Regions from separate parts of the Arthrobacter sp. Y3222053 genome, predicted to be linked through region 2. Evidence: predicted binding sites of a transcription regulator. Region 2 holds the regulator's gene; each other region holds the start of a gene.
What was found. The regulator HrcA, encoded in region 2, represses chaperone genes, less so after heat shock. The targets are predictions, from matches to a motif close to TTNGCACTCGNNNNNNNCGAGTGCNAA.

Region 1 (9,357 bases), on a different contig from region 2:
GCAACGTAGCGGGCGCCCCGCCACTGCGGGGAGCCGGCGGCCCCGGAAGCTTCCTCCATAGGGTCAATTGTCGATTTCAGCGCGGGCTATGGCCATCTGTCGGCACCGGTTTGGCCTGCCCGGCCCCGGATTGCGGCTTCCGGATCGCGGACCGGCGCGGAGCCTCAGCCGGCGGCGAGCAGCCCGGTCACCTCGGCGTCCGTGGTCTGCGGAAACTGCCCGTACGCCATTCCCACCGCCGCCAGGCGCGGCGGCTGGTACGGGACGACGACGTCGTCGGCCAACCCGCCGACGGCGTCGGACGCGCCCCCGCAGCTTACGGGGGCGGCGGCGACCAGCCGTTTCGCCCCGGCGGCCCGCGCGGCCAGCAGGGCCGCGCGCATGCTGGCGCCGGTGGCCAGGCCGTCATCGACCAGCAGCACCGTCCTGTCCTGCAGCGACAGCGGCCCCCGCCCCCGGCGGTACAGTTCCTGCCGCCGGTGCAGCTCGCGCTCCTCCGCCTCGGCCGCGGCCTCGAACGCCACCGCGGCGCGGGCGGCGCCGTCACGTGCCTCCCACCGCCGGTACACATCGTCGTTGACCGCGCGGACCAGCTCACCGGCCACGCCGGCCAGCGCTCCCACGGCGAGTTCGGGCTGGGCGGGATGGCCGATCTTGCGGACCAGGAGCACGTCCAGCGGCGCGTCGAGGCCGGCCGCCGCCTCCGCGGCCACCGGAACGCCCCCGCGCGGCAGGCCGAGCACCAGCAGGCCGGGCGCTCCCCGCCAGGGCTGCAGTGCCGCGGCCAGCTGCCGGCCGGCGTCGTGCCGGTCCTGATATCGCTGTGTCCCGTCCACGCTCCACACGCTAGGAGCCGCCCGCCCGGGGTTCAAGGACGCCGTAGACGATCGTTGCCAAAGTTTCCGGCAACGGCAAAGGTGTAACCCATGAGAAAAACAGCACTTGTCACCGGAGCCACCTCCGGGCTGGGCGGTGAGTTCGCCCGCCAGCTGGCCGAGCGCGGGCACGCAGTGGTCCTGACCGGCCGCAACGAAGCCCGGCTGAAGGAAACGGCGGAGGAACTGGCAGCGAAATGGCAGGTGCCCACGGAGTGGCTCGCCGCCGACCTCGCGACGGCCGACGGCGTTGCGGCCGTCGCCGCACGCGTGGCTCAGCCGGACATCGGCATCCTGGTCAACAACGCCGGCTACGGGCTGAAGAACGACTTCCATGCGAACCCCCTGCAGGACGAGGTCGACCACTTTAACGTCCTGGTGTCCGCCCCGCTGCAGCTCTCCCACGCTGCGATCAACGGCATGCTCGCCGCCGGCGGCGGCACCATTCTCAATGTCGCCTCCGTGGCCGGGTTCCTGCCGCGCGGCACCTACAGCGCCGCCAAGGCCTGGGTCATCAGCTTCAGCCGCTGGGCCAACATCCACTACAAGGGCCGGGGCGTGAACGTCACCGCCGTCTGCCCCGGTTTTGTCCACACCGAATTCCATCAGCGCATGCAAATGGACAAATCCGTGTATCCGAACTGGATGTGGCTGGATGCTCCGCGGGTGGTCCGCGAAGCGCTCGCGGACGCCGACGCAGGCAAGGCCGTCTCCATTCCCACCAAGCGGTACAAGGTGCTGGCCGCCATCGGCGCCCGCGGCCCGCAGCGGCTCGTGGCCCGGATCGCCGGCCGCGGCCGGTAGCCGGGGCAGAGCCGACAGGTCAGGCCGCCCGGTCCAGATCGGCGCGGGTGAGCCCGGCTGTCCCGGCCGGACGGACTGCGCCGGAAGCCTCCGAAGACGCGCGGGTGAGCCCGGCCGGGCGGCTCTTGCGGACGGCGTTCTTGCGGATCGCGGACTTCACCGGCGAGAGGGCGGCCCCGGGGCGCGGGCAGGTCCCGGTTCCCGGGCCGGCCGGCGCCGACGCCGGAACCAGCTGCGTCCGCGGCGCCGCCGCAGATGCCGCCCTGGACGGTGCCAGGGCCCGCTGCACCTCGGGCGTGCCGGTCGCGCCTGCAGGGACCAGGGCTGAGAGGAACTCCTCGCGCGCGGCCGAGGTTGCCGCCAGGAAGGTCCGCAGCGCCTGGGCCTCCTCGCGGCGGGCTCGAACCTCCGCCGCCCGCCGCACCCGGCCGCAGGCCAGCCAGACCAGCACCAGCAGGGCGATGCCGGTGAGGTAGATCAGCGCCAGTCCCAGGGGCAGCGAGGCCGCGCTGCCGGAGAACAGCCCCAGCGCGGCCGCGGTGAGCCAGGCGGCGGACGCTGTTCCGGCGGCCGCCCGCGCGCGTGCCTCCGGCGGGGCCTGGTGCCACCACTGCCGCAGAGCTCGGACTCCGTCAGCCGGGGAATACCGGCGAAGCACAGATGCGGCGCGGCGCACAGCGGCGAAGCGGACGGGTGCGGGCTGCCCGTCGGCAGCCGGCATCGGAACGGACACGGTGACCTACCTTCCACACAGCGTGGGCGAATGAAAGACGGGAACAGGAGAGTTAGCACTCTCCGGTTGCAAGTGCTAATCTACCGACGAAGTTGAGCGAAGCCAACTCAACTTCGGCGAAGACCTATCAGCACGATGCTTCATCGACTGCGAGTTGAAGGAGTTGATTGTTTTGGACCGATTCGATCCCATCCGCGAACTGGACCGCTTTGCCCAGGCCATGCGCCGCGAAACCCTGCGCGGGATGCCCATGGACCTCTACCGCGAAGAGAACCGGTACGTCCTCAGCGTGGACCTGCCCGGCGTGGACCCCGGCTCCGTGGACATCGACGTCGACGGCCAGCTGCTGACCATCCGCGCCGAGCGCACCCTGCACGGCGGCGAGGGCGTCCAGTGGCTGAACCGGGAACGCGAGGGCGGCTCCTTCCTGCGCCAGCTCAGCCTGGGCCGGGAAATCGACACCGCGAACATCACCGCCCACTACGACAACGGCGTCCTCAACGTCGTGATCCCGATCAGTGAGCAGGCCCGCCCGCGGCGCATCGAAGTGCAGTCCGGTTCGGCTGCCGACGCCGCCGCCGGATCCCCGACCCGGCAGGTCGAGGCAGCCACCGCGTAGCCCACGGCGGATCGGGCCCGCGGACCGGTGTCCGCGTAGCCCACAGCGGATCGGGCCCGCGGACCGGTGTCCGCGGGCCCGAAAGCGGTCAGGACCTGTCCGCAGGGACATGGACACCCTCTGGCTGCCCATGACAGCATTTCGGCCGTCGGCAGCCGAGAGGGGAGAAGCCATGGAGCGCAGCACGGCAACAGAGGAAGAGTCTGCGGTCCATGCACCGGCCAGCCATGCGCCGGTCGGCGGCGCAGCGGCCGGCAGCCGGGGCCGGGACGCCATCCGGGTGCTGGGCGCCCGCGTGAACAACCTCAAGGACGTCACCGTCGAGGTCCCCAAGCGGGCGCTGACGGTCTTCACCGGCGTGTCCGGGTCCGGAAAGAGCTCGCTGGTGTTCGACACGATCGCCGCCGAATCCCGCCGCCTGATCAATGAGACCTACAGCGCCTTCCTGCAGGGGTTCATGCCCGCCCTGGCCCGCCCCGAGGTGGACCGCCTGGAGGGACTGACCACCGCCATCTTGGTGGACCAGGAGCGGATGGGCGCCAACCCGCGCTCCACCGTCGGCACGGCCACCGACGCCAACGCCATGCTGCGCATCCTGTTCAGCCGCCTGGGGCAGCCGCAGATCGGCTCGCCCAACGCCTATTCCTTCAACGTTCCCTCGGTGCGGGCCAGCGGGGCCATCACCGTCGAACGCGGCGGCAAAACGAAGGCGGAAAAGGCGGTGTTCAACCGGCTGGGCGGCATGTGCCCCCGGTGCGAAGGCATGGGTGCGGTCACCGACTTCGACCTCACCGCCCTGTTCGACGCCGGCAGGTCCCTCAGCGGGGGCGCCCTGCTGGTGCCCGGCTACAGCATGGACGGCTGGTACGGGCGGATCTTCTCCGGCTCCGGCTTCTTCGACATGGACAAGCCGCTGGGCCGCTACACCAAGCGGGAGCTGCACGACCTGCTCTACCGGGAACCCACCAAGGTCAAGGCCGACGGCATCAATGTCACGTATGAGGGGCTGATCCCCAAGATCCAGAAGTCGATGCTCTCCAAGGACCGCGAGGCGATGCAGCCGCACATCCGGGCCTTCGTGGACCGGGCGGTCACCTTCACCACCTGCCCGGACTGTGAGGGAACGCGCCTGTCTCCGGAGGCGCGGTCCTCGAAGATCCGCGGCATCTCCATCGCCGACGCGTGCGCCATGCAGATCAGCGACCTTGCCGAATGGATCCGGGACCTGGACGAGCCGTCGGTGGGCCCGCTGCTGGCCGGGCTGCGGCACCTGTTCGACTCGTTTGCCGAGATCGGCCTCGGCTACCTGTCCCTGGACCGGCCGGCGGGCACCCTTTCCGGCGGCGAGGCGCAGCGCACCAAGATGATCCGGCACCTGGGCTCCTCGCTGACCGACGTCACCTACGTCTTCGACGAACCGACCGTCGGCCTGCACCCGCATGACATCCAGCGGATGAACCGGCTGCTGGAACAGCTGCGGGACAAGGGCAACACGGTGCTCGTCGTCGAGCACAAGCCCGAGACCATCGCGATCGCCGACCACGTGGTGGACCTCGGCCCGGGCGCCGGCGGCGCCGGCGGCACGGTCTGCTTCGAAGGCACCGTCGAGGGCCTGCGCCGCAGCGGCACCCTCACCGGCCGGCACTTTGATGACCGCGCCTCGCTCAAGGACACGGTCCGGTCCGCGACCGGCGCGCTGGAGGTCCGCGGTGCCTCCACGCACAACCTCCGGGACGTCGACGTCGACATTCCGCTGGGGGTGTTCTGCGTCCTCACCGGGGTGGCCGGATCGGGCAAGAGTTCGCTGATCAACGGCTCCGTGGCGAAGCGCGACGGCGTGGTCCTGGTGGACCAGGGGCCGATCAAGGGGTCGCGGCGGTCCAATCCCGCCACCTACACCGGCCTGCTGGAGCCGATCCGCAAGGCTTTCGCCAAGGCCAACGGCGTCAAGCCGGCCCTGTTCAGCTCCAACTCGGAGGGCGCCTGCCCGGCCTGCAACGGCGCCGGAGTCATCTACACCGACCTGGGCGTCATGGCCACGGTCGAATCCACCTGTGAGGACTGCCAAGGCCGGCGCTTCCAGCCCGCCGTGCTGGAGTTCACGCTCGGCGGGCGCAACATCGCCGACGTGCTGGCCATGCCGGTCACCGAGGCCCGGGAATTCTTCGGCGCCGGGGAAGCCCGCACGCCCGCGGCACGGAAGGTGCTCGACCGGCTCGCCGACGTCGGGCTCGGCTACCTGCACCTCGGGCAGCCGCTGACCACCCTGTCGGGAGGCGAGCGGCAACGGCTGAAGCTGGCCGCGCAGATGGCCGAAAAGGGAGACATCTACGTCCTGGACGAGCCCACGACCGGGCTGCATCTGGCCGACGTCGAGCAGCTGCTGGCCCTGCTGGACCGGCTGGTGGAGTCGGGACGCACCGTGATCGTGATCGAACACCACCAGGCGGTGATGGCCCACGCCGACTGGATCATCGACCTCGGCCCCGGTGCCGGGCACGACGGCGGCCGCGTGGTCTTCGAGGGCACGCCGGCGCAGCTGGTCGCGGACCGGTCCACGCTGACCGGACAGCACCTGGCCGCCTACGTGGGCGGCTGAGCTGGGCGCCTGAGCCGGCGGTTCAGGCCGGGACCGAGGCCGCCACGATGATTTCCCGGCTGGCGTCGGGGTCCAGTGGTCCGCCGTTCCAGTCCCCGAACCAGTCGACGCGGACAAAGCCGCCCTCCGCCAGCAGGACCGCCAGCCGGGCCGAGGACGTGAACCGCAGGGTGCTGCGGCTGGCGAAGGCCGCGCCGTCGGCCAGGAACCGGGTGCGCTCCTCGAAGGTGACCAGGACGGCGCCGTGCTCCTCCTCAGCCACATCAAGCAGCGACCGTTCACTGGCAATGTGGCCCGCCGAGGTCTCCGACAGCTCGGGCCCGTCCTCCGCCGAATCCCAGCCCAGCCAGGCCCGGGCGGCGGGGTTGCGGGATTCGAACAGGAACCTGCCGCCGGGCGCCAGCCGGCTGCGCACGGCCGCCAGGGTTCCCCGGATGTCGTCCTCGTTCGGCAGGCACTGGAACGCGTGGCCGGTCATCACCGCAACGTCGTAGGGCCCGTCCGGTGCGGCGTCGGCCGTGCCGTCCACCCAGCGCACCGTACCCGCACCGGGACGGGCCCGGCCCGCCGCCAGCATGCCCGGCGCCGGATCAACGCCTGTCACCGTATGACCGGCCGCCGCCAGCCGCACGGCGAAGGACCCGGTCCCGCAGCCGACGTCCAGCACCCGCAGCGGAGCGGTCCCGATCAGCCCCGCATAAAAGTCCGTGTCCCAGCTCCCGGCGTTCTGTTCGTCGTACAGCGCCACCAGGCGGGGCTCGGCATAGTGCAGGTCTTCCACGATCCTCCAGGGCTTGGGTCGGGCCGCGAAGTTCCGCCGCGCCGCCGAGGGAGAAGCATAGCGTCGGCGTCCGCGGGCGGGACAGGCCCGGCGCCGCAATACGTTAACAGGTGGCCGCGGGGAACCTGGACGGTTCTAGGGTGGGCTCTATGAACCAGCCCACCCAGCCCAGCAGCAGCTACCTCGACCGCCTGGAGTCGGAAACCGAGGCCCGCCGCAGCACTGCCCGCACGGAGGCGTCGCCGTTCGCCGGCGCGCCGGGGCAGCTGGCCGAGGCCGTTGAGCAGCGCGTTGACGCCCTCGCCCCGGAGCTGGCCGCGCTGGCGGCCGCGCTGCACGCCGACCCGGAAACTGCCTACCAGGAGCACCGGAGCGCTGCCCGCATCGCCGGCCTCCTCGAGCGCCACGGGATCCAGGTCCAGGCGGGAGCGCACGGCGTGCCGACGGCGCTGCGCGCCGAGGCCGGCAGCGGGGGCCCGGCCATCGCGGTCCTCGCCGAATACGATGCGCTGCCCGAGGTGGGACACGCCTGCGGCCACAACGTCATCGCGGCCGCCGGCACGGGCGCGTTCCTGGCGCTGGCCGAAACGCTTCGGGCCGATCCGCACGCCTTCCCGGGCCGGGTCGTGCTCCTCGGCACCCCCGCCGAGGAGGGCTACTCGGGCAAGGAGGTCCTGGCCCGGGCCGGCGCGTTCGACGGGATCGACGCCGCGATCATGGTCCACCCCTACGGCTACGACCTGGCGGACCAGGTCTGGCTCGGCCGGCGCCTGCTGACCGTCACCTTCACCGGCGTCGCCGCGCACGCCTCGGCGCAGCCGTTCATGGGCCGTAACGCGCTCGACGCCGCCACCCTCACCTACCAGGGCATCGGCCTGCTCCGGCAGCAGCTGCCTCCGGTGGACCGGGTGCACGCGGTCATCGCCGACGGCGGCACTCGGCCGAGCATCATTCCCGAGCGGGCCGTGATGAAGCTCTACGCCCGCTCCAAGTACCCGGAGACCCTCCGTGAGCTCAGCCGCCGGCTGGAGGACGTGGCCCGCGGCGCGGCCCTGATGACCGGCACCGGCGTGGAGCTGGCCTGGGACGAGCATCCGCCGTCGCTGCCGGTGCGCACCAACCAGGCACTGACGGGCCGCTGGGTTGCCGCCCAGCGCCGTCGGGGCCGCAGCCCGCTGCCCGGCGGCGTGGTGTCCGAGACGATCGCCGCCTCCACCGACTTCGGCAACGTCAGCTACCGGATTCCCGGCATCCACCCGCTGATCGGCATCGCCGACGCCGACGTCGCCCTGCACACCCGCGAATTCGCCGCCGCCGCCGGGTCCCCGGTCGCCGGACGCGGAGCGGTCGACGCCGCCGCCGGACTGGCCCTGACCGCGCTGGACTACCTGTGCGACCCCGCCCTGCGGGACGCCGTCGCACAGGAGTTCGCCGACGCCGGCGGACCGGTGGACGTGCCCGCCTACTTCGACTGACCCCTGCACCGTCATCCGATCTGCCCACGAGGAGGAACACCGCATGAGCGCAGCACCCGCCGGGGCAGGCCCCGGCTCTGCCCGCCGCACTGACCGCCTGCTGGCGGGCATTGAACGGGCAGGCAACAAGCTGCCCGACCCGTTCCTGCTCTTCCTGATCCTGTTTGCCGCAGTGGCCGTGACCTCCACGCTGATGGCCTGGGCGAACGTCACCGTCCGGGTCCCGGGCAGCGACGAGGACACGGTGATCAAGGGCCTGTTCACCGGGGAGGGGCTGGCCTGGTTCACCACGACGCTCGGGGAGAACTACCTCGGCTTCCCGCCGCTGGCCACGGTCCTGCCGATCCTGCTGGCGGTGGGCGTGGCCGAGAAGTCCGGGCTGCTGGCCGCCTTGATCCGCCGCGCGTTCGGGTCCGCGCCGCGCTGGGCCCTGCCCTACGCCGTCGGGCTGGTGGGCGTGGTGGGTTCGATCATGGCCGACGCCGCGTTCGTCATCATTCCGCCGCTGGCGGCCCTGGTCTTCCGCGCCGCGGGCCGGCACCCGGTGGCCGGGCTGCTGGGCGGCTTCGCCGCTGCCGGAGCCGGCTACTCCACCTCGCTGGTGGTCACCAGCCTCGACGCGCTGTTCGCAGGCATCACGACGGCGGTCACCGAGACCCTGCCCGACCCCGGGGCGCCGGTGAACCCGCTGTCCAACTACTTCTTCAACATCGCCTCATCGGTGGTGCTGATCCTGCTGGCCGGGTTCCTGATCGACAAGGTCCTGGAGCCGAGGCTGATCCGCCAGGGGATTCCGCGCGAGGAGTCGGACCCCGACGACGACGACGCGGCGGTCGCCCCGGGGACGACGGCGTCGGGCCCGGCGTCGGCGCAGCCCGCCGCCCCGACAGCCCTGGATCCGCACCTGAGCCCGGTGGAGCGGCGCGGAGTGCGGCTGGCGCTGCTGATCGGGGCCCTGACGGCCGCCGCAATCGCCGCCGCGGTGCTGGTGCCGGATTCGCCCTGGCGCAACGAGGCCGGCGGCTTCCTGCCCCGGTCCCCGCTGCTGTCCTCGATCGTGTTCGTGGTGTTCGTGCTGTTCATCATTCCGGGCCTGGTCTACGGCCGGGTGACCGGATCCATGCCGGGCGCCCGCGACATCCCGCGCGTCATGGGCGCCTCGATCAAGGACATGAGCGGCTTCCTGGTCCTGGCCTTCGTGCTGGGCCAGTTCATCGCCCTGTTCAACTGGTCCGGCATCGGCAGCTGGATCGCGGTGATGGGCGCCTCGGGCCTGGAATCCATCGGGTTGACCGGCTATCCCGCCATCCTCGCCTTCGTCGCCCTGGCCTCCCTGCTGAACCTGTTCATCATTTCCGGCTCCGCGATGTGGACCCTGATGGCGGCCGTGTTCGTGCCGATGTTCGCCCTGCTGGGCTATGAGCCGGCCTTCGTGCAGGCCGCCTTCCGGGTGGGGGACTCCGCCACCCAG
Region 2 (9,338 bases):
CTTCCTTCTGCTGCAGCGCCTGGACCGCCTTGGCCATGGCCAGGTAGGTCTTGCCCGTGCCGGCCGGTCCAATGCCGAAGACGACCGTGTTGCGGTCGATCGCGTCAACGTAGTTTTTCTGGTTGAGCGTCTTGGGCCGGATCGTCTTGCCGCGCGTGGAAAGGATGTTCTGGGTCAGCACCTCGGCGGGCCGGTCGGCGCTCTGTTCCCGCAGCATGATGACCAGCTGCTCGAGCACCTGGGGGCTGACGCGGGTTCCGCTGCGCGCGAGCACGCGGATTTCGTTGACCAGGCGGTCGGCCTGCCCGACGTCGGCAGCGGGGCCGGTGAGGGAGAGCTCATTGCCGCGCACATGCAGGCTCATCTGCGGGAAGGCGGCCTCGATCGTTTTCAGCGCCTCATCGTTGGCGCCCAGAGACTGGACCATCTGTTCGGTGGAGTCAAAGACAATGGTGCGGGTTTCCGTACCAGGAATTCGCGTTCCAGCTGAAGATTCGGTCATAAATGCGGCCCTGGAAGGCCTTTCATCGCCCCTTAGGAAGTATGGATGCCGGTGGCTTCCGGCGTGGTCGGGGTCCGGCGCCGGTCCGGCGGCGAAGCCTCGTGGTTAATGTTACTGGATATGCCAACGGACCGCCCCTCCCCCCGCGGCGGCAGGTCTCGCCCCGGCATCGGCTCTGTCTCAATCGTGTTGCAGTCCGGACGCAGGGGGATAAATCCCGGCATCCGGCGCCGCGGGCCGTGCGAAGCTGTAAGGCGTGCCCGGTGCCGGGCGCAGCACAACGTATGAGGGAACGCTGGATCCGTGAGGAGGACGATGGGCGCCCACCGCGGAAGAACCGCCGCCCGGCGGCTGCACGCAGCCGCCGCCGCCGCAGCCCTGTCCGGCCTCTGTTCCTGCGGAGTGGTGGCCGAGAACGCCACCACCTCCATGCCCACCTCCTTCAGCACCGCGGCGGTACAGGATTCGACGATGGCCGTGACCGCCCCCGCCGACGACAGCCGGACCCGGCACCTGAACCCCGTGTACTGGCTGGGCCGCAACGGCTCCGACATCCAGCTGTACCGGGAGTTCCTCCCGTCGGAGCATTCCGCGGACCCGATCGGCGAGGCCGTGGCGGCCATGACGCGCCAGGTTCCCCTGGACAGCGACTACTTCACCCCCTGGCAGCCGGCCGAGAAGGTCAGCGCCTCCATCTCGGGCCGCAACGTGATCACCGTGGACATCTCCTCGGATGCCTTCAAGGCCCCGTTGGACGCCGGCGTCGCCCACCGTGCGGTGCAGCAGCTGGTGTACACCGCCACAGCGGCGGCGCACAACGCAGGCCTGACCACCTACGGGCAGGAGTCCAGCGTGGTGGTCCTCGTGGACGGCAAGGCCGACTACGTGGCCTTCGGGCACGAGCCTCTGGACGGCGCCCTCACCCGCGACCCCAGCCTGACGGCACCCATCTGGATCATCGAACCCCAGCACGGGGACCGATCCGCCGGGACCGTCCATGTCAGCGGCACCGCCGTGTCCCAGGGCGCACCGCTGGCCTGGCGGGTGGACCGGTTGGCGGCGGACGGCAGGCCCGCCCCGGAGCCGACGGCCGAGGGCTTTGCGGACCTGGACGCCGAAACCGGCGACACCGGCAGCTTCAGCTTCGACGTGGAGCTGCCCCCCGGCGATTACCAGCTGCGGGTCCACCACGGCGAGGACGGCACCAATGAGGATTCCAAGCTGATCCGGGTTGCCGGCGACTAGCATGCCGGCACACGGGCTCCCGCCGGACAGGGTCCCGCGGCGCGCTCAGGCCGTATCCCAGCGACCCAGCTCGTAGGCCAGGACCGCCAGGGCCGCAGGGCCCGCGGTGGAGGAGCGCAGCACGTGCGGGCCGAGGCGCACGACGACGCCGCCGGCCTCCCGCAGCGCCTGCAGCTCCGCGGGCGAGATGCCGCCCTCCGGACCCACCACGACGGCAATCCCGCGGCTGTACCGCTCGGCGGCGGCCGCCAGCACGGCGGCCAGCGGCGCGTCCGCCTCTTCATGCAGGACCAGGACCAGGCCGACGTCGGCCAGTCGCCCGGGCAGCGCGCGGGAGGTGGCAACCTCGGCGACCTCGGGAATCCGCGCCCGCCGCGACTGCTTGGCTGCGGCCGCGGCAAGGCCCTGCCACTTGGCCCGGGCCTTTGCCGCCTTGTCGGCGTTCCAGCGGACGATGCTGCGGTCCGCCTGCCACGGAACCACCTCGTCCACGCCGAGCTCGACGGCCGATTCCACCGCCTGCAGGTCCCGGTCGCCCTTGGCCAGGGCCTGTACGAGAATGAACCGCCCCTCCGGTTCCGGCTCCTCGACCCGGGCAAGGACCTCCACCTCCAGGCGCGCCGGCGCGGCGGCAAGCACCCGTCCGGCCAGGCGCAGGCCCCGGCCGTCCGCGATGTCCACGTCCTCGCCCGCTGCCAGCCGCTTCACCGAGACCGCGTGCCGGGCCTCGGCTCCGTCAAGGACGAACGTCGCCCCCGGCGTCGCGGCGGCGACGGCGTCGGGGTCGCCGTAGAAGATCGGGCTGGTCATGGATCAGTGGTTGCCGAGGCGGTCGCGCAGCTTGGCGAAGACACCGGATCCGGAGGTCGAAAGCCGACCTTCGGCGTACTGCTCGCCGCGGAGCTCGGCCAGCCGGCGCAGCAGCTCCTCCTGCTCGGCGTCGACCTTGGTGGGGGTCTCCACCTGCAGGTGCACGTGCAGGTCTCCCCGGCCGGCTCCGCGCAGGTGGGTCACGCCCAGGCCGCGCAGCACGGTGACCTCACCGGACTGGGTGCCGGGCTTGACGGTGACCTCCCGGTCGCCGTCGAAGGTGGCCAGCGTAACGGTGGTCCCCAGCGCGGCGGCGGTCATCGGCACGGTCAGGGTCGCGTGCAGGTCGTCGCCGTCGCGGGTGAAGGTGGGGTCGGGGCTGACCCGGATCTCCACGTACAGGTCGCCCTGCGGGCCGCCGGCGGTGCCGGCCTCGCCCTGGCCGGAAAGCTGGATGCGGGTGCCGGTGGCCACGCCCGCGGGCACCCGGATGGTCAGCGTGCGGCGGCTGCGCACCCGTCCCTCCCCCGCACATTCGTGGCAGGGATCGGGGATGACGGTGCCGTAGCCCTGGCAGGTGCCGCAGGGCGCGGTGGTCATGACCTGGCCCAGGATGGAGCGGACCGAGCGCTGGACCTGGCCGGTGCCGTGGCAGATGTCGCAGGTGCGCGGGGAGGTCCCGGGCTGGCAGCAGCTGCCGTCACAGGTGGGGCAGACGACGGCCGTTTCGACGTCGATCTTCTTGTCGGTGCCGAACACGGCGTCGCGCAGGTCGATGCGGACGTTGATCAGCGCGTCCTGTCCGCGGCGGGTGCGCGACGCCGGGCCGCGCCCGCCGCCGCCGGCGCCGCCGAAGAAGGTGTCAAAGATGTCCTGGAACCCGAAGCCCTGGCCGCCGAAGCCTCCGCCGAACCCGTTATCGGTGCCGTTTTCGTTGCCGGTGGTGTCGTAGATCCGACGCTTCTCGGGGTCGGACAGGACCTCATAGGCATGGGTGACGGCCTTGAACTCGTCCGCGGCGCCGGGCGCGGTGTTCACGTCCGGGTGCAGCTTGCGGGCCAGTTTCCGGTAGGCCTTCTTGATTTCTTCTCCGGTGGCGTCCCGGGACACCCCGAGGACCTGGTAGTGGTCGCTCACTCGTTACATCGCTTCCTGTATAGCCCGCGTCCATGCGGCGCGGCTGCCGGCACCCGCACGTCGGCTGGGTGGTGCTGACCGGTCTCCATGGTGTGCACGGACGCTGTGATTGTTCAAAACCTAGTTGTTCAGGATCCTGGACAGATAGCGGGCGACGGCGCGCACCGCCGCCATGGTGTTGGGGTAGTCCATCCGGGTGGGGCCGAGCACGCCCACCTTGGCCGACGCGTCCGGTGTGTAGCCGGTAGCCACCACGGAGGCCTCCGCAAGGCTCCCGTGCTCATTCTCGCTGCCGATGCGGACCGACACGCCGCGGGCGTCCTGCTGCATTTCCGAGAGCAGACGCAGCATGACCACCTGTTCCTCGAGCGCTTCGAGGATCGGGCCGATGCTGAGCGGGAAGTCAACGGTGGAGCGGGCCAGGTTGGCGGTGCCGGCCATGACGATCCGGTCCTCGCGGTTGTTGCCCGCCAGCTGCTCCAGGCACCGGGCCAGGGCGGCGGCGGTCCGGCGCAGCCGCTCGGGAACGGTGTGCAGGCATTCGCCGAGCGGGGCCGCGAGACTGTTCAGCGGCGCTCCGGCGAGGGCGGTGAGGAAGTGCCGCCGCAGGTCCAGCAGGTCGGGTTCGACGGTCTCCGGCACCGTCAGCACCCGCTGCTCCACCCGGCCGGTGGTCGAGATGAGCACCACGAGCACCTGGGCGGGGGCCAGCAGCACGAATTCGATGTGCCGCACCTTGGCGTCACCCAGGTGCGGATACTGCACGACGGCGACCTGGCTGGTGAGCTGGGCAAGCAGCCGCACCGTGCGGTCCATGACGTCGTCGAGGTCGGTTGCGCCTTCCAGCAGGGTCTGGATGGCCCGGCGCTCGGCTCCCGAGAGGGGCTTGACGTCGGAGATCCGGTCCACGAAGAGCCGGTAGCCCTTGTCGGTGGGGATCCGTCCTGCGGAGGTGTGCGGGGCGACGATCAGCCCGTCCTCCTCGAGGGCGGCCATGTCGTTGCGGATGGTGGCGGACGAAACGCCGAGGTGGTGGCGCTCGACGAGGGCCTTGGAACCGACCGGCTCCCGGGAATGGACGTAGTCCTCGACGATGGCCCGGAGCACCTCGAGCCGGCGCGGCTCGCTCATGCGTTACCTCCTTCGTCCGTCCAGGCCGGCGGGTCCGTGGGCCGGCCGCCGGCTGCTTTAGCACTCGCAGTCTTCAAGTGCTAAGTCTAATATGAATCGGCCCCGTTGCTAGCATTGAACCGCCCCGCCCGGAAGGGCCCGGAAGCGACTGCGCCGGCAGGCTCCGTGAACCGCTCCGACAGAAGGACGCCCGTGCCCGACTATTCCCAATGGGGACCACAGGACCTCGCCGCCCCGACCCGCCGGAAGCTGCCGCAGGAACAGGCTGTTCCCGGCCTGGTCCTCGAAGACGTGCAGACCGGGTGGGTGGGTGCCGTCGTGCGGGTGGAGAAATCCGGCGGCATGCACCTGGTGGTGCTGGAGGACCGGCACGGCAAGCGCCGCTCGTTCGAGCTCGGATTCGGTTTCCTGGTGGACGGGCAGCCGGTGGAGGTGGTGCCGCCGACGCAGGCGCCGGCCCCCGCCAGGCCCGCCCGGACCGCCTCCGGCTCCGTGAAGGTCGAAGGGATGCGCGCCCGCACGGCGCGTGCCAGCCGCATCTGGGTCGAAGGCAAGCACGACGCCGAGCTGGTGGAGAAGGTGTGGGGCGATGACCTGCGGGTCGAAGGCATCGTCGTCGAACCCCTGCACGGCATCGACGACCTGGCCGGCGCGGTCCGCGACTTCCAGCCCGGCCCGCAGCGCCGCCTGGGGGTGCTGGTGGACCATCTGGTGCCCGGCTCCAAGGAGTCCCGGATCGCCGCCGAGGTCATGGCGTCCAAGGGGGCGGCGGGCAACGTGCTGATCGTCGGGCACCCCTACGTGGACGTGTGGCAGGCGGTCAAGCCCGCCGCGCTCGGCCTGGCCGCCTGGCCGGAGGTTCCGCGCGGGCAGGACTGGAAGACCGGCATCCTCCGCGGCCTCGGCTGGCCGCATGCCGACCACGCCGACGCCGCGGCGGGCTGGAAGCGGATCCTGGGCGGCGTGCGCTCCTATGCCGATCTGGAGCCGTCGCTGCTGGGCCGGGTTGAGGAGGTCATCGACTTCCTGACCGTCCCGGGGGCGTGAGCCGGCCGGCCGGCAGCCAGTACCCTTGTAAGATCAGAACCATCGTGCACTGAACCAAGGCGTCACGAGCTCGGAGGAATGCAGACCGTGTCCAACACACGCCCCAACCACCCGCCCCGGCAGCCCGACGAGCGCGGCGCGGGAACACGGCCGGAGTACCAGGGCGCGCCCGCGAACGCTCTGCCGCTCACTGCCTCGGAGGACCGCCAGTGGGCAACCCTGGCCCATTTCGGCGGCATCCTGGGCTTTGTCCCTTCCCTGATCATCTATCTGGTCTTCCGTGACCGGGGCCCGTTCACGGCCCAGGAATCCAAGGAAGCGCTGAACTTCACCCTCCCGCCGACCATCCTGGCGCTTGTGGCCTGGCTGCTGGCGTTCCTGCCCGGAGTGGGCGGGCTGTTCGCCGTGCTGAACGCGGTCATCTGGATCTTTGTGGCGGTCGCCTCGGTCCGCGCCGGAATTGAAGTCAACCGCGGCCGTCCCCACCGTTACCGCTGGAACCTGCGCCGGATCCGCTGACGGCCCGACGCTGGCCCCGCCGGCCGGGGCCAGCCCGGCACCCGCCTGCCGGGCGGGCTTAGTCCGGCAGCAGCCTGCGGACCACGGCGTCGGCCAGCAGCCGCCCGCGCAGGGTCAGCCGCAGAGTCCCCGCAAAGGCTGCCGCGGGCTCCACGAGCCCGTCGGCGATCAACCCGGCCACCGCCTGCCGTCCCGAGCCGTGCAGGGACGCCACCGGGAGGCCTTCGGCCAGCCGGGCGCGGAGCATGACGTCCTCCAGGTACCGCGTGTCCGCGTCCAGTGTTTCCCGCCCAGCTGCAGGGGACTGCCCGGACTGCAGCCGCGCCGCATAGGCGGCCGGGTGCTTGACGTTCCACCAGCGCACCCCGCCCATGTGCGAGTGGGCTCCGGGACCGATGCCCCACCAGTCGTCGCTGCGCCAGTACGCCAGGTTGTGCCTGCACTCATCGGCCGGAGTGCGCGCCCAGTTGCTCACCTCATACCATTGCAGGCCGGCGGCCGACATCAGTTCGTCCGCCAGCTGATACTTGTCCGCGTGGTCGTCGTCATCCACTGCCGGCACCTCGCCGCGGCGGATCTGCCGGGCCAGCCGCGTGCCGTCCTCCACGATCAGCGCGTAGGCGGAGATGTGGTCGGGTTCGTAGCTGAGCGCCTCCTCCACTGACCGGCGCCAGTCCGCCATCGACTCCCCCGGCGTGCCGTAGATCAGGTCGACGCTGACGTTCAGGCCGGCGTCGCGGGCCCAGCGGACCGCATCGGGCACCCGTGCGGGATTATGGGTGCGGTCCAGCACCTTCAGCACGTGCGGCACGGCGGACTGCATGCCGAAGGAGACCCGGGTGAAACCGGCGTCGGCCAGCAGGCGCAGCGATTCCGGGGTCACCGAGTCAGGGTTGGCTTCGGTGGTGACTTCCGCGCCCGGGGCCAGGCCCCACTCGGCGACAGCAGCCCCGAGAATGTCCGCGAGGTCCCGGGCCGGAAGCAGGGTGGGCGTGCCGCCGCCGAAGAACACCGTTCCAAGCTGCCGGTCCGGCACGCCGGAGCCGCGCAGCGCGCGGGCTGCGAAGACGACCTCCTGCTGCGCGGTGCCGCCGTATTCGTCCTGCGAGGCCCCGCCGCCGAGTTCACGCGCCGTGTAGGTGTTGAAGTCACAGTAGCCGCAGCGCACCGCGCAGAACGGAATGTGGACGTACAGCCCGAAGTTCCGCTGCGCGGCGCCGTCGGCCGCCTGGGCGGGAAGCAGGCCGTCCGACGGTGCAGGATCACCCAGGGGAAGAGCGCTGGGTGTCACTTCTTGGCTTTGTCCTTCGCGGCGGATTCGTCAGAGGACAGGGCGGCCACGAAGGCCTCCTGGGGCACCTCCACGCGGCCGACCATCTTCATGCGCTTCTTGCCCTCCTTCTGCTTCTCCAGCAGCTTCCGCTTACGGGAGATGTCGCCGCCGTAGCACTTGGCCAGCACGTCCTTGCGGATGGCGCGGATGGATTCGCGGGCAATGATGCGCGAGCCGATGGCGGCCTGAATGGGGACCTCGAACTGCTGCCGCGGGATCAGCTCGCGCAGCTTGCCGGTCATCATCACGCCGTAGCTGTAGGCCTTGTCCTTGTGCGTGATGGAGCTGAAGGCGTCCACCTGCTCGCCCTGGAGCAGGATGTCGACCTTGACCAGGTCGGCCACCTGCTCGCCGTCGGCCTTCCAGTCCAGCGAGGCGTAGCCGCGGGTCTTGGACTTGAGCACGTCGAAGAAGTCGAACACGATCTCGGCCAGCGGCAGGCGGTACCGGATTTCCACCCGGTCCTCGGAGAGGTAATCCATGCCGCCCAAGACGCCGCGGCGGGACTGGCACAGCTCCATGATGGCGCCGACAAATTCGCTCGGCGCCAGGATCGTGGCCGAGACCATTGGTTCGCGGACCTCTTTGATCTTGCCTGCGGGGTACTCGCTGGGGTTGGTGACGGTGACCACCTTGTTGTCCTCCAGCGTGACCTCGTACTCGACGTTGGGCGCGGTGGAGATCAGGTCCAGGTTGTACTCACGCTCAAGGCGCTCACGGGTGATTTCCAGGTGCAGCAGGCCCAGGAAGCCCACCCGGAAGCCGAAGCCCAGCGCCGCGGACGTTTCCGGCTCGTACACCAGCGCGGCGTCGTTGAGCATCAGCTTTTCCAGCGCGTCGCGCAGCACCGGATAGTCGGCGCCGTCGATGGGGTACAGGCCGGAGAAGACCATGGGCTTGGGATCCGCGTAGCCCGGCAGGGACTCGGCAGCCGGCTTGGCCAGGTTGGTGACGGTGTCGCCGACCTTGGAGAGACGGACGTCCTTCACGCCGGTGATGAGGTAGCCGACCTCGCCGACGCCGAGGCCTTTGGACGGGGTGGGTTCGGGCGAGCTGACGCCGATCTCCAGGAGTTCGTGGCTGGCGCGGGTGGACATCATCTGCACGCGTTCGCGCGGCGAAAGCTTGCCGTCCACCACGCGGACGTAGGTGACCACGCCGCGGTAGGTGTCATAGACGGAGTCGAAGATCATGGCCCGGGCCGGCGCGTTGGCATCACCGACGGGAGCGGGGATTTCGGCGACGATCTTGTCCAGCAGGGCCTCGACGCCCATGCCGGTCTTGCCCGAGACCTTCAGTACGTCCGCCGGGTCGCCGCCGATGAGGTTCGCCAGCTCCTCGGCGTACTTCTCCGGCTGGGCGGCCGGCAGGTCGATCTTGTTCAGCACCGGGATGATGGTCAGGTCGTTCTCCATGGCCAGGTACAGGTTGGCCAGCGTCTGCGCCTCGATGCCCTGGGCGGCGTCGACCAGCAGGATCGCACCCTCGCAGGCGGCCAGGGACCGGGACACCTCGTAGGTGAAGTCCACGTGCCCCGGGGTGTCGATCATGTTCAGCGCGTAGGACTCGCCGTCGAGTTCCCACGGCATGCGCACGGCCTGGGACTTGATCGTG
Region 3 (9,357 bases), on a different contig from region 2:
TGCAGCTTCTCGCGGTCGTAGTCGGAATCGGAGTTCTCGATCTCGGCGCGGATCTGGTTCACGCGGCCCGCGATCTCCTCGGCGTCGCCGGCACCTTCGACGATGGTGGTCTCGTCCTTGGTGACGACGACCTTGCGGGCACGGCCCAGCAGGTCGAGGGTGGCGTTCTCCAGCTTCAGGCCGACTTCCTCGGCGATGACCTGGCCTCCGGTGAGGATGGCGATGTCGGCCAGCTGGGCCTTGCGGCGGTCGCCGAAGCCCGGAGCCTTCACGGCGACGGACTTGAAGGTGCCGCGGATCTTGTTGACCACGAGGGTGGCCAGGGCCTCGCCCTCGACGTCTTCGGCGATGATCAGCAGCGGCTTGTTGGACTGCATGACCTTCTCGAGGACGGCCACCAGATCCTTCACGTTGGAGATCTTGGAGTTGACGATCAGGATGTACGGATCCTCAAGGACCGCTTCCTGGCGCTCGGCGTCGGTGACGAAGTAGCCGGAGATGTAGCCCTTGTCGAAGCGCATGCCTTCGGTGAGCTCGAGCTCGAGGCCGAAGGTGTTGGACTCCTCGACCGTGATGACGCCTTCCTTGCCGACCTTGTCCAGCGCCTCGGCGATCAGGTCGCCGATCTGCTTGTCACCGGCGGAGATGGACGCGGTCGCCGCGATCTGCTCCTTGGTCTCGATCTCCTTCGCGGAGTCGAGCAGCTGCGCGGTCACGGCCTCGACGGCCTTCTCGATGCCGCGCTTCAGGCTCAGCGGGTCGGCGCCGGCAGCGACGTTGCGCAGGCCTTCCTTCACCAGGGCCTGGGCCAGAACGGTCGCCGTGGTGGTGCCGTCACCGGCGACGTCGTCGGTCTTCTTGGCAACTTCCTTGACCAGCTCGGCGCCGATCTTCTCGTACGGATCGTCGAGTTCGATCTCCTTGGCGATGGACACGCCGTCGTTGGTGATCGTGGGAGCGCCCCACTTCTTCTCGAGGACCACGTTGCGGCCACGCGGGCCGAGGGTGACCTTGACGGCGTCGGCGAGGGTGTTCAGGCCTCGCTCGAGGCCCCGGCGTGCCTCTTCATCAAATGCAATGATCTTGGCCATAACGGCTATCGTCCTTCCGGAACTCTCATGCTTGGAGCGTAGATGCTGCATTCCGACCTGGGGCGCCCGCGACGGCTGGCCCGGCCCGCACGATCTAGGTACGTACGGTCCCTGCCATCACCCCGGTGGCCTGCGGGTTCACTCAACACCACCGACTTAGCAGTCGTCCGGTAAGAGTGCTAAGTCAATAATTAGCACTCCCGCCACTTGAGTGCAAGCGATCCGGCAAAGCCGGCCCGGACAGCCGGAGGGGACGCCGGGTTTCCCCTGCGTCCCCTCGTGCTGCCTCTTCAGGAACGTCGCCCGGCGGTGTCGCCACCGCGGCGGACGCCGCCGTCCAACCTAGGAAAGGGCCCTGACGTCCTCCGCCTGGGGGCCCTTCTGCCCCTGTCCTATCTGGAACTCCACCCGCTGGCCCTCCTCGAGGGTGCGGTACCCCGTGGCCTGGATGGCTGACCAATGGACAAAGACATCGGTCTGGGCCTCATCGACCGTGATGAACCCGTACCCCTTCTCCCCGTTGAACCATTTGACGATCCCCTGCGCCATGTGTTTCTCCAATTTCTTGTGCCCCGCGCCGCGGCCCTGCTGGCCGCGGTAAAGAATGGCCGAAGTTGCTGCGGAAAGACGGGCGAAAACGCAACGTAATTCAGCGGGCCCCGCGGCTGGCAACACTCTAACCAGCACCGCGGAGGCTGCACACGGAGGAAATGGAATGTTATGGAGATTTAACGAAAGGGCTTTTTCCTCCCCGCCCCCGGTTACCGGAAGCCCGGTCCGGCCGCGACCGTCACGTAGTCGAAGCCCGGCGACTGCACGGCGGGAATTCCGAGCAGCGTTCCCAGCGCCTCGGCGTTGATCCGCTGGTCCTCGGTGCTGTAGAACACCGCGGATCCCTGGAGCGGCTGGCCCTGCCAGTTTCCGACCTGCGCGGTGGTCCATCCGTCCTGCCCAATGCGGCCGGAGATGCTCGCGCCGAGACCACCCACGGTGGTTCCGTTCAGCACGACCACAGGCTGTGTGCGGTCCGGCTGCGGGGCCGGTTCCTCGCTCGGTTCAGGGGTCGGCTCGTCGGTGGGCTCAGGCTCTGCGGAGGATCCGGTGTCTTCGGCCTCTGTGTCCCCGGCACCGTCTTCAGCGCCCTCAGGCGTCGTCTCGGGGCCGACCGTCGGGGATTCCTCCGCTGCGGCCGCGGTGGGCGAGTCGGCCGGCGCCGGGGCGCCTGCTCCGATGCCGAGCCTCGGCAGGACGAAATAGGCGGCAAGTCCCACGACGAGAGCCAGCACCCCCACGGTGATCAGCAGGCCCAGCCCATTGGAGCGGGCCGGAATGAGCCGCTCACGGTGCACGCCCTGCCGGGCGGAGGATTCGGGAACCTTATCGAATTCATCCCGCGGGTACTTGCTCATCGGGTCTTTCAGTCCTGTCTTCAGGAGCGGATTCAGGCGTCGGTGCCCAGGCGGCGCGCACTGCGGGCGCGCTGGCGGGTCGTACGCAGTCTACGCAATCTCTTGACCAGCATCGGGTCGTGCGCCAGAGCCTCTTCGGTATCGATGAGCGAGTTGAGGATCTGGTAATAGCGGGTGGCGGAGAGTCCGAAAAGCTCGCGGATCGCCTGCTCCTTTGCGCCCGCATATTTCCACCAGGCGCGTTCAACGGCGAGCATCTGCTGCTCCTGCGCAGTGAGCGGGCTCTCGGGATCGACCGCGTCCTCCAACGAAAAGGCCTCGGCCGGCTGTGCCACGCGCTCTCCCTTCGCTGTCTGGACGGCGCCGCGGTTCCGCGGCGCCCTGTTCAATGCTAGTCCGGAAATCACAGGCTTGTCATTCCGCCGTGGCACGGGGCCGGCGTGCCACGGCGTGCTCCGGGCTATGGTTCCCCTATGGGAAAGAACCATGGCCCTGCCGCCTTCGCGGGCACGTTAAGACTCATCACGATGGCACTGCTCGGCATTCTGATGCTCACGGCATGCCTGCCGGCGGATCCGGACGGAACCCTCGACAGGGTCCGGGGCGGGGAACTGCGGGTCGGCATCTCCCACAATCCCCCGTTCACCTCCGTTGCCGGCGCCGAGCCCACAGGCTCCGAGGTGGACCTCGTCCGCCGCTTCGCGGATCAGCTTGGAGCCGAGGTCGCCTGGCATGCGGCCGGCGAAGAGGCACTGATGGACCAGCTGAAGGAGGGGCAGCTGGATCTGGTCATCGGCGGCCTGAGCGAGGCAAGCCCGTGGACGGACAAAGCCGCGCTGAGCGCCCCGTACGGCACGTCGACAGGCGCGGACGGCAAGGAACGGAAGATGGTGATGGCGGCCGCACTCGGCGAAAACGCCTTCCTGATGGAGCTCGAAGAGTTTCTCGCCGACCATGGGGAGGAGAAGTGACTGCACGCTTCGGACGCACGGAACTGCCCGAGGAGGAAGCCGCGATCCTGCGCCGGGCGGTGCGGCTGGAATGGCTGACCATCGGGGTGCTTGCGGTAACCGTCACCCTGGTGTTCCTGGTGATGGGGAGTTCGCAGGCGATGCGGGCCGCAGGCATCGAAGACCTGCTCTCCATTATTCCCCCGCTGGCATTCCTGCTCGCGGTGCGGGTTGTCGCCCGGCCACCCAACGAACGCTATCCGTACGGCTACCACCGGTCCATCGGCGTCGCGCACCTCGTGGCGGCGGTGGCGCTGGTCGCCATGGGCGGTTTCCTGATCTATGACTCCGTCTCGGGGCTGCTGGGCGGGGAACGCCCGCCCATCGGCTCCATTGAGCTGTTCGGCACCACCCTGTGGCTGGGGTGGCTGATGATCGCGGTCATGGCGGTGACGGGGATTCCGCCGGTCTTCCTGGGCCGGGCCAAAATGAAGCTGGCCAAACGGCTGCACAATAAGGTCCTGTACGCCGACGCCGACATGAACCGTGCCGACTGGATGACCTCGGCCGGCACGATCGTGGGCGTGGCCGGCATCGGCCTCGGCTTCTGGTGGACAGACTCCGCCGCGGCCCTGTTCATAGCCGCCGGCATCCTGCGCGACGGGTTGCGGAACATGCGGGCGGCCGTCACCGATCTGATGGACACCCGGGCCACCACCTTCGACGACCACCGCCCGCATCCGCTGGCCGACAAGGTCACCCGCTACCTGCTCGGCCTTCCCTGGGTCGCCGCGGCCGGTACCCGGATGCGGGACCAGGGCCATGTCTTTCACGTGGAGGCCTTCGTGGTGCCGGTGGACGGCGAACTCACCCTGGGGCAGCTGAACGCCGCCCGCGCCGGGTGCATCGAGCTGGACTGGAAACTGCGGGACACCGTGCTGGTCCCGGTCCCGGAGCTTCCCGAGGAAGTGGGCGGCAGCAGCGGTGTCCGGCAGGGCGGCAGCGAGGATCCCCACGGCGCGTGAGCCTTCAGGCCGGGTACGGCAGCGGCCAGGAGGCCCGGATTCAGGTGGCCCGGACACAGGTGGCCGCGAACTGTCTTTTCCCGCCGGTTTGGCCAAGACTGGTGGAGTGAGCACCACCAACCAGCCCGCGCTGTTCGACCTTCCCCTCCCTTCCGGCTCCGGCGGAAACGGCCGGCCGGAGGCAGCGCCGGAGGGCGGGCCGGCCCCCGTCCGACCGCCGCGGAGGGCCTGGACGCCTAACGGCCGGGAGGGCGCGCCGACGGCGTTCCCCCTCGCCGCTGAGACCGAGACCGCCGGGCGCGCCGGGGACGCCGATCCCTTGGCCTCCATGGCCCCGGACTGGGCCGAAGCGCTGGCCCCCGTGGCCGGAAAGATCCGGTCCCTGCTGGCGGAGCTCGCCGCGGAGCGCGACGCCGGAGCCGATATCCTGCCCGCCCCCGGGAACATCCTGCGGGCCTTCACCCGCCCGCTCGCGGAGGTGAAGGTGCTGCTGCTGGGCCAGGATCCCTATCCCACGCCCGGGCACGCCGTCGGCCTGTCCTTCTCCGTGGACGCCGCCGTCCGGCCGCTGCCGCGCAGCCTCGGCAACATCTACCGTGAGCTGAAGGCGGACCTGGACGTCGATCCGCCGGCCCACGGGGACCTCTCCGCCTGGGCCGATCAGGGCGTGCTGCTGATGAACCGGGTGCTGACCGTGGAAGCGGGCAACGCAGGCTCCCACCGCGGCCGGGGGTGGGAGGACATCACCTCCCTCGCAGTCGAGGCCGTCGCCTCCCGGAAGCTGGCCGACGGCAGCCACGCCCCGCTGGTGGCGATCCTCTGGGGCCGGGACGCGCAGTCCGTGGTCCCGCTGCTGCACGGGGCTCCGCGGATTGAATCCGTGCACCCCAGCCCGCTGTCCGCCTCCAAGGGTTTCTTCGGGTCCCGGCCGTTCAGCCGGACCAACATGCTGCTCAAGGCCCAGGGGGCGACGCCGGTGGACTGGCGCCTCGAAGCGGTACGGTAGAGGCAAGTCCCCCGCGATGCTAGGAGATCCACCGCGTGCCCGCTGAGCCTCTTTCCCCTCCCCCGGGCGCTCCCCGGCGACCCGCCCGGCCCCTGGTGTTCCTGGAGGTGCTGCGGCGCGAGCAGCTGACCCCGCACATGGTGCGGATCGTGGCCGGCGGACCGAACTTCCTCCGGTTCCAGCCCAAGGACTGCACCGATTCCTACTGCAAGATCTGGTTCGGGCCGGACGGGCGGCCGGTCCCGGAGGGCACGGATCTGGAGCAGATGCGCGCGGATTCGCCCCGTGAGCAGTGGCCGGTGTCCCGCACCTACACGATCCGCTGGGTGGATACCGAGGCGGCGGAACTGGCCATCGATTTCGTCATCCACGGCGACGAGGGCATCGCCGGGCCCTGGGCCGACTCCGCCCGGCCGGGCGACACCCTGAGCTTCTCCGGACCGGGGGGCGCGTTCACCATCGATCCCGAGGCGGACTGGTACTTCTTCGCCGCGGATGAATCGGCGCTGCCGGCCACTGCGGCCGCCCTGGAGGCGTTGCCCGCCGCCGCCGTCGGGCAGGCCTTCCTGGAGGTGCAGGGCCCGGCCGACCGGCAGGTCCTGCGGGCCCCGGAGGGTGTGCAGCTGCATTGGCTCTACCGCGACGAGGACCCGGCTCCGGGTCTGCTCGCGCGGGCCGTCGCCGCGGCTCCCTGGCTCGACGGCGCCGTGCAGGTCTTCGCTCATGGGGAGCGGGAGGCCATGAAGTCGCTTCGTGACGTTTTCTTCAGCCATCGGGGCCTGGACCGGTCCCGGGTCTCGCTCTCCGGGTACTGGGCCGCCGGGCGGACCGAAGACGCCTTTCAGGCGGAAAAGCGGACGCCGGTCGGCAAAATCCTCTGACTCCGCCGCCAACAGCAGGAGGCGTCCGCTCCCCACGGGAGCGGACGCCTCTTCGTATTTGCTGAGGACTTAGGTCAGCGGCGGCGGTTCCGCCGCTCGACTCCGGTGAAGGAGCGGGTCAGGGGGCGGGCCATGTTGTCTCCGAGCACCACTCCGCCGGCGATCGCGAGGATGACCGTCAGGGCGTTGAACAGTCCGACGACTCCGCCGGAGATGTCGTCGATGCCGATCGTCAGCCCGTACATGGAGCGGAAGATGCTCAGCCCCGGGAACAGGAAGAGGATCGCCGGCACCGCCACGATCAGCTGTGGCGCCCCCATCCGCAGCGCCACCACCCGGGCCAGCACGCCGATGGCGACGGCGGCCACGGCCGGGGTCAGCCGGGGGCCGACGCCGGCGGCCTCCGCCAGCAGCTGCGCCAGGTAGCCGGCCAGGCCGACGCCCACGGTGGGCAGGATCAGGCGCATCGGCGACTGCTCGGTGATGCTGATGGTCCCGAGTGCGACCGCCAGCAGGGCCAGGGTGACAACGAACCCGTACTGCGACCCGGTGACGGTGGTGACCGCCAGCGGGGGCAGCCCCATCTGGGCTCCCAGCACCAGGCCGACGGCGATGCCCGCCACGATCGCGGCGAAGGACAGGAACGCGGACAGGAAGCGCCCGGAGGCGGTCACGGGGAACCCGTTGATGGCGTCCTGCACGGCCGAGACGAGGCGTCCGGTGGGCAGCAGCAGCAGGATGCCGCCGGCGACGACCAGCCCGGGTGAGACCTGCGCCTGCCAGGCGCCGGCTTCGCCCAGCGCCCAGATTGCCAGCGCCAGCGCCGTGACCAGGAAGCCGCTGGCCGCGGTGGTGAAGAAGTCGGGGATGCGCCAGCGCCCGAACAGCCGCTGCAGCAGGCTGACCAGGATGGTGCTGCCGAACCCGATCAGGGATTCCAGCGGGCTGCCTCCGATGAACGCCACGATGGAGGCGGCGAAGACACCCGTGCTCGCCGTGACGGCCCATCTGGGGAACGGTTTGGGCCGCTGGTTGATCTCGTCCAGGCGCACCGCGGCCTCGGCCCGGCTCACCCCGCCGTCGGCGATGTCGGTGACCAGCTGGTGCACCAGGGCCAGACCCGCGTAGTTGTTGGTCCAGGACCGTACCACCCGCATCACCGTGATCGGTGTCTGGTCCTTGGGCGAGTAGTTGAGCAGCACCGACTGGTTGGTGATGTCCACTTCGATGCTGTCCAGGTCGAAGGCCGCGGTGACGGCGATGATCGCCGTCTCGACTTCCAGGGCCCCTGCGCCGTAGCGGAACATGGTCTCCGCCAGGCCGAGGGCGAAGTCCAGGGTCTTGCGGGCACTGGCATCGGCCCCGGCCGTGCGGACGGGATTCGCATAGGGGCTGCCGGCCAGGCGCTCCACCAGGGACATGGCCTGAGTGGGCGGCGCCTCACCCTGCACCAGGCGCCGCAGCATGCGGCGGGCGGCCGCGGTGGAGCGGTCGGGCCGGCTGGCGGAGGGAACGTGCCGCTCCGGCTTGGCCGTCGTGCCCGTGGTCCGGGGCGCGCCGGGCTTGGCCGTGCCCGGCGGCTTGGCTGTGGTGGTCGACCTGCCCGGGGCACCTGCGGTCGGCGGCCGCCGGCTGCGGACCGTGCGGATCGCCCGTGTTGCAGCGCGTACCGCGGCCGTGGCCGGCGCCCCGGAGGGCACCGTCGTGCCGGTCACCGTGTCAGTGGGCGGCGGGGGCTTGGGCCTGGTGCTCTTCAGCTCGCCGGTGACTGCGGCCGCCGCCGCCCCTGCGGGGGGCCGTCCCGGCGGCTTGGGCTGCTGCCTCGGCAGCCCCGGGGCCTGAATCACCGGGATGGGGCCGGCCGCCGGCGCCGTGTTCGATGCGGAGCTGCGCTCCTCCGCATCGGGTGTCCTGTCCAATAACTCACCCCTCCCGCCCTTGCGGGCTAGCTGCTGTGCCTTGCGTGCCCTGCACGCCTGTGCTGCGGACCGCCCGGGCCCGTGTTCCTAGTAGAACGGCTGGTGGTGGCGGCGCCAGTAGATCTGGCGTGCCGCCCGCTCCCCGATGACGTTCCAGAGCCGGTACCGCACCGGGTGCACCACCAGGTCATAGCACCCAACGAAGTCGGTGACCGTCTTGGAAAAGCTGGTCTTGAACAGGCCCAGCCCGTGGTGCGGGTGGTCCTTGTCCTTGAGCTTGTCGCTGGGCGGGGTGCCGCAGAAGTCGTATTCGCTGATGCCGAAGTCCCGCTTCAGCTCGGTGATGGCGGTCCACTGCACCAGGTGGGAGTCGCCGTACTGCCTGCGCTTGGGCTTGGAGCCGCCGTCCTTGTAGGTGCCCTTGGAGCCGTAGGCGATGACAAAGGCGCCCACGGAGGGCTCGCCGTCCTCGAAGGCGAAGTAGAAGCGGCCCTGGCCGGCCTCCACGAAGTTGCTCCAGAACCGCTGGTAGTACTCGAAGGAGCGCAGCCGCGCCGCGGAGCGGTCCTCGATGTGGCTCATCAGCCGGTACATGATGCGCATGTTCTCTTCGGTGGGCTCCACGCGGCGCACGTCGGCGCCTTCCCGGATGGCCCGGCGCACCGCGTTGCGGCCCCGCGAGGACAGGTTCTTCAGCAGCTGCTCCTCGTCGACGCTGGTGTCCAGCAGGGCGGTGGAGTCGTTGGGCTGCAGGTTGAAGGTCTTGACCAGCCCTGCCGCGGCGTAGCGTGCGCGGATCTCCTCGGAGGCGACGACGTCGGGCTCCACCTTGATCCCGAAGACGCCGCGGCGGTTTTCCCGCACGTAGCGGGCCAGCGCCTGCGCCATCAGCGGCACGTCGCCGGGTTCGGCGACGGACGGGCCCTTGATCATGTACCAGAGGCTGCCCAGGCCGCGCACCTTCTTTTCGATGACGAGGTTCCAGCTGGTGTAGCCGGCGCCTTCGAACACCACGTGCACGGGGTTCCAGCCGTGGTGGGACTTCACCTCGGCGTAGGCTGCGGACTGCAGGACGT

Region 1: the regulator HrcA is predicted to act here: its motif matches at 2,465-2,491, upstream of AC5RUW_RS00985 (Hsp20/alpha crystallin family protein).
Region 3: the regulator HrcA is predicted to act here: its motif matches at 1,248-1,274, upstream of groL (chaperonin GroEL).

Annotation. Positions count from the first base shown of each region.
Region 1 is NZ_JBNHIA010000001.1:200,930-210,286, reverse strand. Features, by position in the region: gene AC5RUW_RS01005 (SGNH/GDSL hydrolase family protein) at 1-59, opposite strand, end outside; gene AC5RUW_RS01000 (phosphoribosyltransferase) at 165-836, opposite strand; gene AC5RUW_RS00995 (SDR family NAD(P)-dependent oxidoreductase) at 927-1,679, shown strand; gene AC5RUW_RS00990 (hypothetical protein) at 1,699-2,412, opposite strand; gene AC5RUW_RS00985 (Hsp20/alpha crystallin family protein) at 2,585-3,031, shown strand; gene AC5RUW_RS00980 (ATP-binding cassette domain-containing protein) at 3,204-5,630, shown strand; gene AC5RUW_RS00975 (class I SAM-dependent methyltransferase) at 5,653-6,411, opposite strand; gene AC5RUW_RS00970 (M20 family metallopeptidase) at 6,561-7,886, shown strand; gene AC5RUW_RS00965 (AbgT family transporter) at 7,930-9,357, shown strand, end outside.
Region 2 is NZ_JBNHIA010000002.1:291,220-300,557, reverse strand. Features, by position in the region: gene AC5RUW_RS05645 (PhoH family protein) at 1-502, opposite strand, end outside; gene AC5RUW_RS05640 (GerMN domain-containing protein) at 818-1,747, shown strand; gene AC5RUW_RS05635 (16S rRNA (uracil(1498)-N(3))-methyltransferase) at 1,793-2,557, opposite strand; gene dnaJ (molecular chaperone DnaJ) at 2,561-3,694, opposite strand; gene hrcA (heat-inducible transcriptional repressor HrcA) at 3,815-4,825, opposite strand; gene AC5RUW_RS05620 (DUF3097 domain-containing protein) at 5,018-5,872, shown strand; gene AC5RUW_RS05615 (DUF4870 domain-containing protein) at 5,951-6,391, shown strand; gene hemW (radical SAM family heme chaperone HemW) at 6,450-7,682, opposite strand; gene lepA (translation elongation factor 4) at 7,679-9,338, opposite strand, start outside.
Region 3 is NZ_JBNHIA010000008.1:67,058-76,414, forward strand. Features, by position in the region: gene groL (chaperonin GroEL) at 1-1,091, opposite strand, end outside; gene AC5RUW_RS15880 (cold-shock protein) at 1,434-1,640, opposite strand; gene AC5RUW_RS15885 (LytR C-terminal domain-containing protein) at 1,853-2,500, opposite strand; gene AC5RUW_RS15890 (DUF3263 domain-containing protein) at 2,533-2,808, opposite strand; gene AC5RUW_RS15895 (transporter substrate-binding domain-containing protein) at 2,974-3,471, shown strand; gene AC5RUW_RS15900 (cation diffusion facilitator family transporter) at 3,468-4,475, shown strand; gene AC5RUW_RS15905 (uracil-DNA glycosylase) at 4,582-5,481, shown strand; gene AC5RUW_RS15910 (siderophore-interacting protein) at 5,517-6,362, shown strand; gene AC5RUW_RS15915 (threonine/serine exporter family protein) at 6,437-8,281, opposite strand; gene AC5RUW_RS15920 (lipid II:glycine glycyltransferase FemX) at 8,369-9,357, opposite strand, start outside.